Regions from separate parts of the Pseudoalteromonas sp. NCCP-2140 genome, predicted to be linked through region 1. Evidence: predicted binding sites of a transcription regulator. Region 1 holds the regulator's gene; each other region holds the start of a gene.
The links. Region 1 encodes LexA, which represses DNA repair genes until DNA is damaged. Its sites were predicted from a motif close to TACTGTATNNNNATACAGTA; they were not measured.

Region 1 (3,284 bases):
AAGTAAACGTACCGCTAGAGGATGTAACTTCTATAATCGGGGTATTTAAAAAATGGCTATATTTAATACCCTCGATTTGCTCGAATTGCGCTGTTATTTTATCAATTGAAGCAGGGTAGTCCGACAATAAAAATGGGCTACTTAAACTGCGATTAGCCAGATGCTTACCATGCACTTTTTCAAGTGGTAATGAGCTCATTACCAGCCCACCTAAGAGCCAAAAAAAGATCTGCAAAGCAAGTAAGTAGCCAAGCCATTTATGCCCTTTACGAGCATACTTAAACAGGCGTTTATTCATTATTACCCCGTTATTATTGTTATGTGGGCGCTATTTTAGGTTGTTTAGCTAGATTGCCAATGCGGCATAATGTCGCATTAACTGTATTCTAGATTTGGTATATATACAAAACTGAGTTAAAGTTTCAGTCGATATAAATAGAGGGTAAAAACGAGAGTATGTCGGAAATTCAATTTTTAAATGTAGATCTGGAGCTTGAGTCAAAGCACGATATTAGTGCGCTTGTTGCTGATTTGAAGAAAAACGCCATGGTTTTACATTATGACCAAGATGAATACCGCCAACTAGCACGTATTGAAGCAACCGCAGATATCAGCTCTCCAGATAAAGCCATTAACCAGCTTTGCGAGCTTATTGAGTCTTGCTCGCGCAATGCATTAAAACAGTGGTTATCGTGCTCAAAGCGTACATTTGATATAGGCTTTGAATCAGGTAATTCGCCTAAATGCTTTAACCAACCCCTGCATGCCGATACCTTGTTACGTATCTCTGCAATTGGCGCAGGGATTGAAATTACTATTTATCCTGTCGAAAAATAGCCAGAATTTATCGCTCTACAACAGCTGCGGTCATTCTTGATACGCAGCAAAGCTCTCCTGCGGCATTGGTAATTTTAATATCCCAAACAGAAGTTCGCTTACCTAAATGCAGCGGTCTCGCAGTTGCTGTTAACGTTCCTTTGCGTGACGCTTTCATGTGGTTGGCATTAATTTCTTGGCCAACAGCATAAAACTTTTTGAAATCAACCACGAAATTGGCTGCATAGCTTGCCACTGTCTCTGCTAATACAACGTTTGCTCCGCCATGGACCATGCCCATAGGGTTATGATGCTCAGGAATAGCAGGCATGGTTGCCATTAAATAATCATCGCCAATTTCAGTTACCTCAATGCCCATAGTTTTCATTAAAGTGCCTTGACCGGTAATCCCTTGTTCTAGCTCTTTGCAAAGCTCTAACGTGATTGGTTGGTGCCAAATACTCATTGTGTTTCCTTAGCCTGCTAATTAAAGATAATACCTTATGGCATCTTTCGGTGTGGTTCAATGTTAGTTTTGTAGCAATATGATGGGGTTAATTTAAATTTGCGATTTTCAAATAACTGTATATACTCACAGTTAAATGTACTGTATGGAAAACCAGTTGTATGCGCCCATTAACTAAACGCCAATCGCAAATTTTAGAACTAATTAAAGTCTTTATTAAAGATACAGGCATGCCACCTACGCGTGCTGAAATAGCTCAAACATTGGGTTTTAAAAGTGCCAACGCTGCTGAAGAACACCTAAAAGCACTGGCAAAAAAAGGCATGATCAAAATGAAGCCTGGGGCGAGTCGCGGTATTCAGTTAATTGAAGAAGATGAGCCAGAGCAACTAGGCTTACCTTTAATTGGCCGTGTTGCAGCTGGTGAACCTATTTTGGCGCAAGAGCATGTTGAAAGTCACTGCCAAGTTGATCCTTCATTATTTAAACCTGCTGCCGATTTCTTACTGCGTGTAAATGGTATGAGTATGAAAGACATTGGTATTATGGATGGCGATTTGCTTGCAGTACACAGAACACAAGTTGCTGAAAACGGGCAAGTAGTTGTAGCTCGAGTCGATGAAGATGTAACAGTTAAGCGTCTAGAAAAGGCGGGTCGCAAAGTACTTTTACACGCTGAGAACGAAGAGTTTTCGCCTATTGAGGTTGACCTTGAGCATGAGTCGTTCAACATCGAGGGGTTAGCGGTAGGTGTTATTCGTAACGCTGACTGGATGTAAACGCTCCCAATTTGGTGCATTAAATTGACTCAATTTGGTGCGCCGCTGAAATTTTACTACTTAATTAGGATTTGTGAATCCTTACTCTTCATTTAAAGCCTTATATGGCGCAGTTTTCCTCTCTTTTTATATTTCGTTCTTACTCCTAAACATTAAATAACGCGCTGATTATAGTTGTTATTTATGCACCAAAATAAACATTTATTATCATTAAAACTTGCTTATTGGTTATTTTTTAACTAATTGGTTAATACACTGTATTAACACCTAATTAATAAAAAGACACAAAAATGTGCGAGGTGTTAGTCATGGGGTCGGTATCATAAGTGGGTCAAAATGATACGTAGTCGCTCTGAACAATAAGAAAAACGAATGGGCACCTTGTTGTATCGCCTTTTCGCTTTGCGTCTTGCAATAGCATCTAAAGGAGCCGTCACATGGGTAAACTGCGTTACGCCTTGTGGCTTATATTGTTTGCACTTCCTGAGCTTGCATTGGCAAATAGCCAATACAATATGCGTAAAGGGGTGACCGATATAAGTAATAATGTTTATGAGTTACACATGACGATATTTATTATCTGCTGTGTAATCGGCATCATCGTATTTGCGGTGATGTTTTGGGCTTTAATACACCACCGTAAATCCAAAGGGGCCAAGCCTGCCCAATTTCATGAAAGTACAAAAGTTGAAATACTTTGGACTGCCATTCCATTTGTCATCTTAATCGCCATGGCTGTGCCTGCCACAAAAACCTTAATTGCCATGGAAGATGCCTCTAAAGCCGATATCACCATTAAAGTGACTGGCTCACAATGGAAGTGGCATTACGAGTACATGGGTGAAGACATTGCTTATTACTCGATTCTATCTACTCCTAAAGATCAAATAGACAACCAAGCAGAGAAAACTGAGCATTATTTGCTTGAAGTAGATAAACCGCTAGTACTTCCTATCAATAAAAAAGTTCGCTTTTTAATGACCTCAGACGATGTAATTCATTCATGGTGGGTGCCTGATTTTGCGGTTAAAAAGGATGCAAATCCTGGGTTTATCAATGAAGCGTGGACACGTATTAACGAGCCAGGAGTATACCGTGGTCAATGTGCTGAGTTATGCGGTAAAGATCATGGCTTTATGCCTGTTGTGGTGAAAGCCTTACCTGAAGATGAATTTGCTAATTGGCTTGCAGATGCCAAGCAAGAAAAAGCCAATGCGGCTGCA
Region 2 (3,284 bases), on a different contig from region 1:
ATTCCAGATTACTTCGCGAACCGCTTTGATGATAATAAAAATATTCTGCGTGTGATCTCTGCGATTGTAATCATTGTTTTCTTCACCTTGTATACCTCATCAGGTGTTGTTGCAGGCGGCAAGTTGTTCGAAAACTCATTTAATATGAGCTACGAAATGGGTCTGTACATCACAACAGGTGTTGTCGTGTTATATACCTTGTTTGGTGGCTTCTTAGCAGTGAGCCTGACTGACTTTGTACAAGGCTGTATCATGTTTATCTCGTTGCTGGCTGTGCCAATTGCAACGTTTACCATGCTTGATCAGCCAGTTATGGATACACTTGCAAATGCACGCTATGACTTATTATTAAGCTCACCAAAAGAATCAGAAATTCATGCACTTAATATGATGGATTGGTTTGCAGGTGGTTCAACGATAGCGATTATTTCTGCCATGGCATGGGGCCTTGGTTATTTTGGTCAACCACATATTATTGTGCGTTTTATGTCTGTGCGCTCTGTGAAAGATATGCCGACGATGCGCCGTGTGGGTATGTCGTGGATGACGCTTTCTGCTATTGGTGCTGTGCTAACAGGTCTATTTGGTGCTGCTTATATGCTTGAAAACCAAATGCCAATTGATGATAAAGAAACGATTTTCCTAGTGTTGTCTGAGCTTATCTTCCACCCTTTAATTGCCGGCTTCTTATTGGCAGCTATTTTAGCGGCGATTATGAGTACTATTTCATCACAGTTATTAGTTTGTTCAAGCTCACTAACCGAAGATTTTTATAAGATTTATTTAAACCGTAGTGCATCTCAAAAAGAGCTGGTTTTAGTAGGTCGTATTAGTGTTATTTTGGTTGCTCTATTTGCTATTTACCTAGCCTATGACCGCGATAGCTCTATCTTAGATTTAGTGAGTAATGCATGGGCTGGTTTTGGTGCTGCATTTGGTCCACTCGTATTACTGAGCCTTTACTGGAAGCGTATGAACTTACAAGGCGCTATTAGTGGTATGGTTGTTGGTGCTGCAACAGTGCTGTTTTGGATTTACGCGCCAATTACAATTGATGGCCAAGCATTAAGTGCAATCATTTATGAGATTGTCCCAGGCTTTATTTTATCAACAATTGCTATTGTTGTTGTTAGCCTTACAACTGCTGAGCCGAAAAAAGAAATTACAGACTTATTTGATGAAGTTGAGTCGTCACTGTAGTTTTTGATTAAACACAAAAAAGGGCAACATCTGTTGCCCTTTTTTATGATCTAAATTTGCGTTTAGCTTGCCGCTTTTTCTGTTATATCAGCAACGTTGTCGTCTGACTTTGCTTTTTTAGGCTTAGCTGGGGCGTCTTTTGCACCTTTAAGTACCGCCATAAATTGGTCTTTTTCTTTTGCCATTTCAAGCGCCAGTGACTCAATTTGTTGCTCGCTTAATGGTACATCAACTTTTTCAAGCATTAGTTCTAATGACTCAGCAATGTCGAGCATTTTGTCATACGCATCAGCTTCTTTCTTAGTAGTAAACGTCATGCGCTCGACTCCGTTTCTTTCTACAACATATTTAACAACAACAGCCATGATTTCTCCTGCATTTAAGCGTGGCATTTGCAGCGCAATACCGCTACTTTGATTACTGTTTTTATATACAGTAATGCTTCGAGGCTTACTTTGCAAGTAACTTGAGAAAAATTTTATTTAACAAATTTGACAATAGTAGGGACATTAGCTTTATTTAAATTGTTACCCAAAGTTAAACACAAGCGATGGAGTGAGTGTTGGGTAATAGCTAACTATCTGTCCAAGATGGACATCATGGAGGAAATTATGAAATTACTATCAAGTATTTTACTTGCCACAAGTATTGCGTTACTACCTGCTACATCGGCATTCGCCGTTAAACCAACAGAAGCAACACAAGTTAAAATGCAAAAGCTCAGTATAAACAAAGCCAGCATAGATCAACTTACTCAATTACCGGGTATTGGGGAGTCAAAAGCTAAAGCAATTGTTGAGCACCGCAAAAAACAGGGACCGTTTAAGTCGGTAGAGCAATTAAAAGAAGTAAAAGGAATAGGCGATAAGCTATTTGCTAAACTTGAGGGGAAAATTACATTATAAACAGCAGGCTATACACCTAAACAGGGCGTTATTCGCCCTGTTTAAATTCATCGATAGCTTTGTCTAAATGCGCTAATGCGAACATGTTTTCGATAGGTGTTGTAATAAGTGGGTAACTTAAGCCTGCTAACAACAACCAAGGAATAAGCATCCAACCTTCAAAGTAGGCTAAGCCTAAAAATAATGGCGCTAAAAAAGCAAGCTTACAAACCGATAAAATGATCTTTTTGCTTGGACTTAAATGAGCCAAAGCAAGAGCAATTATTTGCTGACGTTGCCTTACTTTAAAGCTTTTTAAAGCAGGGATTTGACTAGTAAAAAAATAAATCATTATAGCGACTTTTTGCTCACTAATCGGCTAACTAAAACAGCCACAAATACCACTGAAAATGCTGCAAAAATCACTTCCATCCATGCTGGCATACTCATAGAAGCAAACTGCCAATCGATATTTCCGCAATCACCAGTAGCGGCAAAGAAGCTAGGGATCCATTCATGCAGGGGCATAAAACTTGGGAAGTTAGGTTCAAATGCACAGCTAAATGCAAAAGGGTCAGTATTGTTTTGCATTGCAATGTGTTCTTTGGCAATAAAGTAACCCCAAATTGCAGAGACACCCCAAGTGGCAAATGCGACTAAGCGAACAACCATATTTTGTGGGTTAATTGCACCCATCACACCTGCTGCAAGTAAACCTAAAACAGCGGTACGTTGGTAAATACACATGATGCATGGCTCAAGGCCCATGTTGTATTGAAAAAATAACGCAGTGATTTCAAATGCGAGGGAAATAACGGCTAATAATAACCAAGGTGTTCTTTTAGTTGCTAATTCTGCTAACCAATTCATGAAAGTTCCAATTTCAAATTGTTTTCAAGATTATGCTTAGACAGGGCATTGGGTGCAAGTATCTAAGATGAAATTATACGAAAAAGGAGCCAACCAGCTCCTTTTCATTAATCATATCTAGGCTGGCTGTTACACACTAACAGCTTGCAAAGACTCACTTTGATAACAGCCTAATACACGTGTGTACTGGGTGTGTTCTTTTAGCTCTTCAAGCGCTTGCTTAACATGCGAGTCATCAAGGTTTGCTTCAAGGTCAACATAAAACACCTCTTCCCATGGGTTTCCAGGTACTGGACGAGATTCCAATTTTACCAGGTTAATTTGATGTTG
Region 3 (3,284 bases), on a different contig from region 1:
TGATTGGTTATGGTTTACAAGCGGTTGCCACGGATTATTTGGCACAAACCATGGGCACAGCATTGCCGAGTGCATCGGTAAAGCCTTGGATTATTGCGATCAGCACGGGTGTGATTTGTGCGGTTATGTTTTCAATTAAACCGCTACTCGATTTATTTGATATTCCGCCGCTACGTGTACTTCGCCGTAACTTAGGCGACCGTTTATTAGTAAGTAAAGTGCACCTTACTATGTCGGCGCTTACTGTATTTTTACTGATGTGGTTATTTAGTAACAACATCAAAATTAGTGCAATTTTGTTCCTTTCGACGGCATTTTTAATTGCGGTGTTATTTGGGTTATCAAAGGTTATTTTTGGCGGTGGCCGCAAACTTGGCTTGAGTCCGGGCAATAGTTGGTCATTGGCGATTGCGTCAATTCAAAAGCGTGCAAATGTGAATGCTGTGCAATTAATTAGCTTTGCGTTGGCTATCAAGCTATTACTGTTTTTAATTGTACTTAAGAACGACATGATTTCGGATTGGCAGTCTCAGCTTCCTGAAAATGCACCTAATTCATTTTTAGTGAACATTACTGAGCAAGAGTTAGAGCCTATTACTAGCTTCTTAGCGCAAAACGATATGCCAACGTCTGATTTCTATCCGGTTGTTCGTGGCCGTGTAAACGCTGTTAATGGCGAGTTGGTTGCCCGCGAAGTATCGCAAGAGGACAACGAAAAGAAAGATGAAGAAGCCCGCTCTGGTATTGGCCGTGAGTTAAACCTAACTTGGCGTAAAGACTTGCCTAATCAAAACGAGCTTATCGACGGTACATGGTTCAGTGAAGACTCAGTAGCCGAGGCGTCGGTAGAAGAGTCGATGCTTGAACGCCTTGATATACAAATTGGCGATACGCTTACTTTCTTAATTGGTGCGCAGTCGTTTGACGCAAAAATTACCAGTGTACGCAAGGTTAATTGGACCACGCTTAAACCTAACTTCTTTATTATTTTAAGCCCTGACGTGCTAGCGAGCTTTCCTGCTACTTATATTTCATCAGTAAATGTTAAAGCAGAGAAAAAACGTGAGTTTAATGAGCTAATGCGTCAATACCCAACGGTTAACGTGATAGATGTTGAGAGTTTCATTAAACAAATTCGCTCAACCATTGAGCAAGTATCGTTAGCGATTGGCTTTGTACTAGCGATTGTGGTTGCCTGTGGCGCTTTAGTGCTTATTTCACAAGTGCAAGCAAGTTTAGGCGAGCGAATGCAAGAGATTGTTATTTTGCGGACTTTAGGTGCGAAAGGGCGCTTAATTAAAAATGCCACCTTATATGAGTTTTTACTATTAGGCGTTACTGCAGGCTTAGTGGCAGCCATAGTCAGTGACATCGCTTTGTTAATAGTGCAAAAACAAATGTTCGATTTAGCAGGTAAGTTCCATCCTCATATTTGGGTGATTGGCCCAGCAGTCGGTGGCTTATTTGTGGCATGTTTAGGCTATTTGATGATAGCGCGAACAATGCGAAAAAATACCCAAGGCTTATTACGCTCGCTCGCGTAAAAGTCTCTTGAAGGTTGACTATAAAATGCTCGCAATTGCGGGCATTTTTTATGAATTGCAATTGGTTACTGGTAATTTATACAGTGCTCTGGCATTATTAACCGCAGATAATAATGATAATAGACGGTTCAGTTAGTTGGCGATTATTTTAGGGATTGATCCTGGTTCACGATTAACAGGGTACGGCGTGATTGCTCACCAAGGTGCTAAGTTCACTTATTTAGGTAGTGGCTGCATTAAATTGGCCGATCACGATTTTCCGGTACGCTTAAAAATGATTTACCAAGGGATCAGTCAATTGGTAGAGCAATTCTCACCAGACAGTTTTGCTATCGAAAAAGTGTTTATGGCACACAACCCAGACTCAGCGCTTAAACTCGGTCAAGCACGTGGCGCTGCTATCGTTGGTGCTTCAATGGCAGAGCTGCCAGTTTATGAATATTCAGCTAGGCAAATTAAGCAGGCCGTTGTAGGCAATGGCGGCGCCGATAAGTCTCAAGTACAGCATATGGTTAAAAACATTTTAAAGCTGCCTGGTACCCCTCAAGCCGATGCCGCAGATGCCTTAGCAATTGCTATTTGTCATGCTCACTCAGAACAAAATTTAATAAAACTTGCGGGCAGTGCGAGCAAAACCGTAAGAGGACGATTAAGGAAGTAATATGATTGGTCGATTAAATGGCTTACTAGTAGAAAAACAGCCGCCAGAAATTCTTATTGAAGTAAGTGGTGTAGGCTACGAAGTACAAATGCCGATGACCTGCTTTTATGATTTACCGGCAGTGGGTGAGCAAGCGGTTATTTATACCCATTTTGTGGTGCGTGAAGATGCCCAGCTATTATTTGGCTTTAACAACAAAACCGAGCGCGCTTTATTTAGAGAGCTTTTAAAAGCCAATGGTGTTGGGCCAAAACTTGGTCTAGCTATTTTATCGGGTATGTCGGCGCAGCAATTTGTAAGCTGTGTTAATAATGAAGATGCAACAACACTGGTAAAATTGCCGGGTGTTGGTAAAAAAACGGCTGAGCGTTTAGTGCTCGAAATGAAAGACAGACTCAAAGATTGGGGTAATGACTTATTTACACCATTTAGCGATAATGCCGTCATTGAGCCATCAAGTGATGATACTCTAGTGGCAAATAATGCTGCCGATGATGCAGTATCAGCACTTGTGGCATTAGGCTATAAGCTACCGCAAGCACAAAAGGCGGTTAAAACAGTGAACAAACCAGATATGACGACCGAGGTTCTAATTAAAGAAGCTCTAAAATCAATGTTGTGAGTAAACCATGATTGAAGCAGATCGCTTAATAGATGCGAGTGAACAAAGTAACGAAGACAGTGTTGATCGTGCCATACGACCAAAGCTGTTAACCGATTACACAGGCCAGCCGCATGTTAAGCAACAAATGGAAATTTTTATCGAGGCAGCTCGCCACCGTGGCGAAGCGCTGGATCATTTATTAATATTTGGTCCACCGGGTCTTGGTAAAACCACACTTGCAAATATTGTTGCCAACGAGCTTAACGTTAATATTAAAACAACGTCGGGGCCAGTACTCGAAAAAGCAGGCGATTTAGCTGCGCTTTTAACGAACCTTGAGGAAGGCGACGTGCTGTTTATTGACGAAATACACCGTTTGAGCCCGCAAGTCGAAGAGATTTTGTATCCTGCAATGGAAGATTATCAGCTGGATATTATGATAGGTGAGGGCCCCGCAGCGCGCTCTATAAAGCTT

Region 2: the regulator LexA is predicted to act here: its motif matches at 1,619-1,638, upstream of NFU46_RS05115 (YebG family protein).
Region 3: the regulator LexA is predicted to act here: its motif matches at 1,611-1,630, upstream of ruvC (crossover junction endodeoxyribonuclease RuvC).

The regions. Positions count from the first base shown of each region.
Region 1 is NZ_BRCZ01000011.1:28,315-31,598, forward strand. Features, by position in the region: gene NFU46_RS17170 (hypothetical protein) at 1-298, opposite strand, end outside; gene NFU46_RS17175 (hypothetical protein) at 457-837, shown strand; gene NFU46_RS17180 (PaaI family thioesterase) at 845-1,282, opposite strand; gene lexA (transcriptional repressor LexA) at 1,444-2,061, shown strand; gene coxB (cytochrome c oxidase subunit II) at 2,499-3,284, shown strand, end outside.
Region 2 is NZ_BRCZ01000002.1:252,971-256,254, forward strand. Features, by position in the region: gene putP (sodium/proline symporter PutP) at 1-1,200, shown strand, start outside; gene NFU46_RS05115 (YebG family protein) at 1,263-1,565, opposite strand; gene NFU46_RS05120 (helix-hairpin-helix domain-containing protein) at 1,812-2,105, shown strand; gene NFU46_RS05125 (DUF6170 family protein) at 2,134-2,436, opposite strand; gene dsbB (disulfide bond formation protein DsbB) at 2,436-2,954, opposite strand; gene NFU46_RS05135 (chorismate mutase) at 3,084-3,284, opposite strand, start outside.
Region 3 is NZ_BRCZ01000001.1:118,580-121,863, forward strand. Features, by position in the region: gene NFU46_RS00595 (ABC transporter permease) at 1-1,544, shown strand, start outside; gene ruvC (crossover junction endodeoxyribonuclease RuvC) at 1,681-2,205, shown strand; gene ruvA (Holliday junction branch migration protein RuvA) at 2,207-2,827, shown strand; gene ruvB (Holliday junction branch migration DNA helicase RuvB) at 2,835-3,284, shown strand, end outside.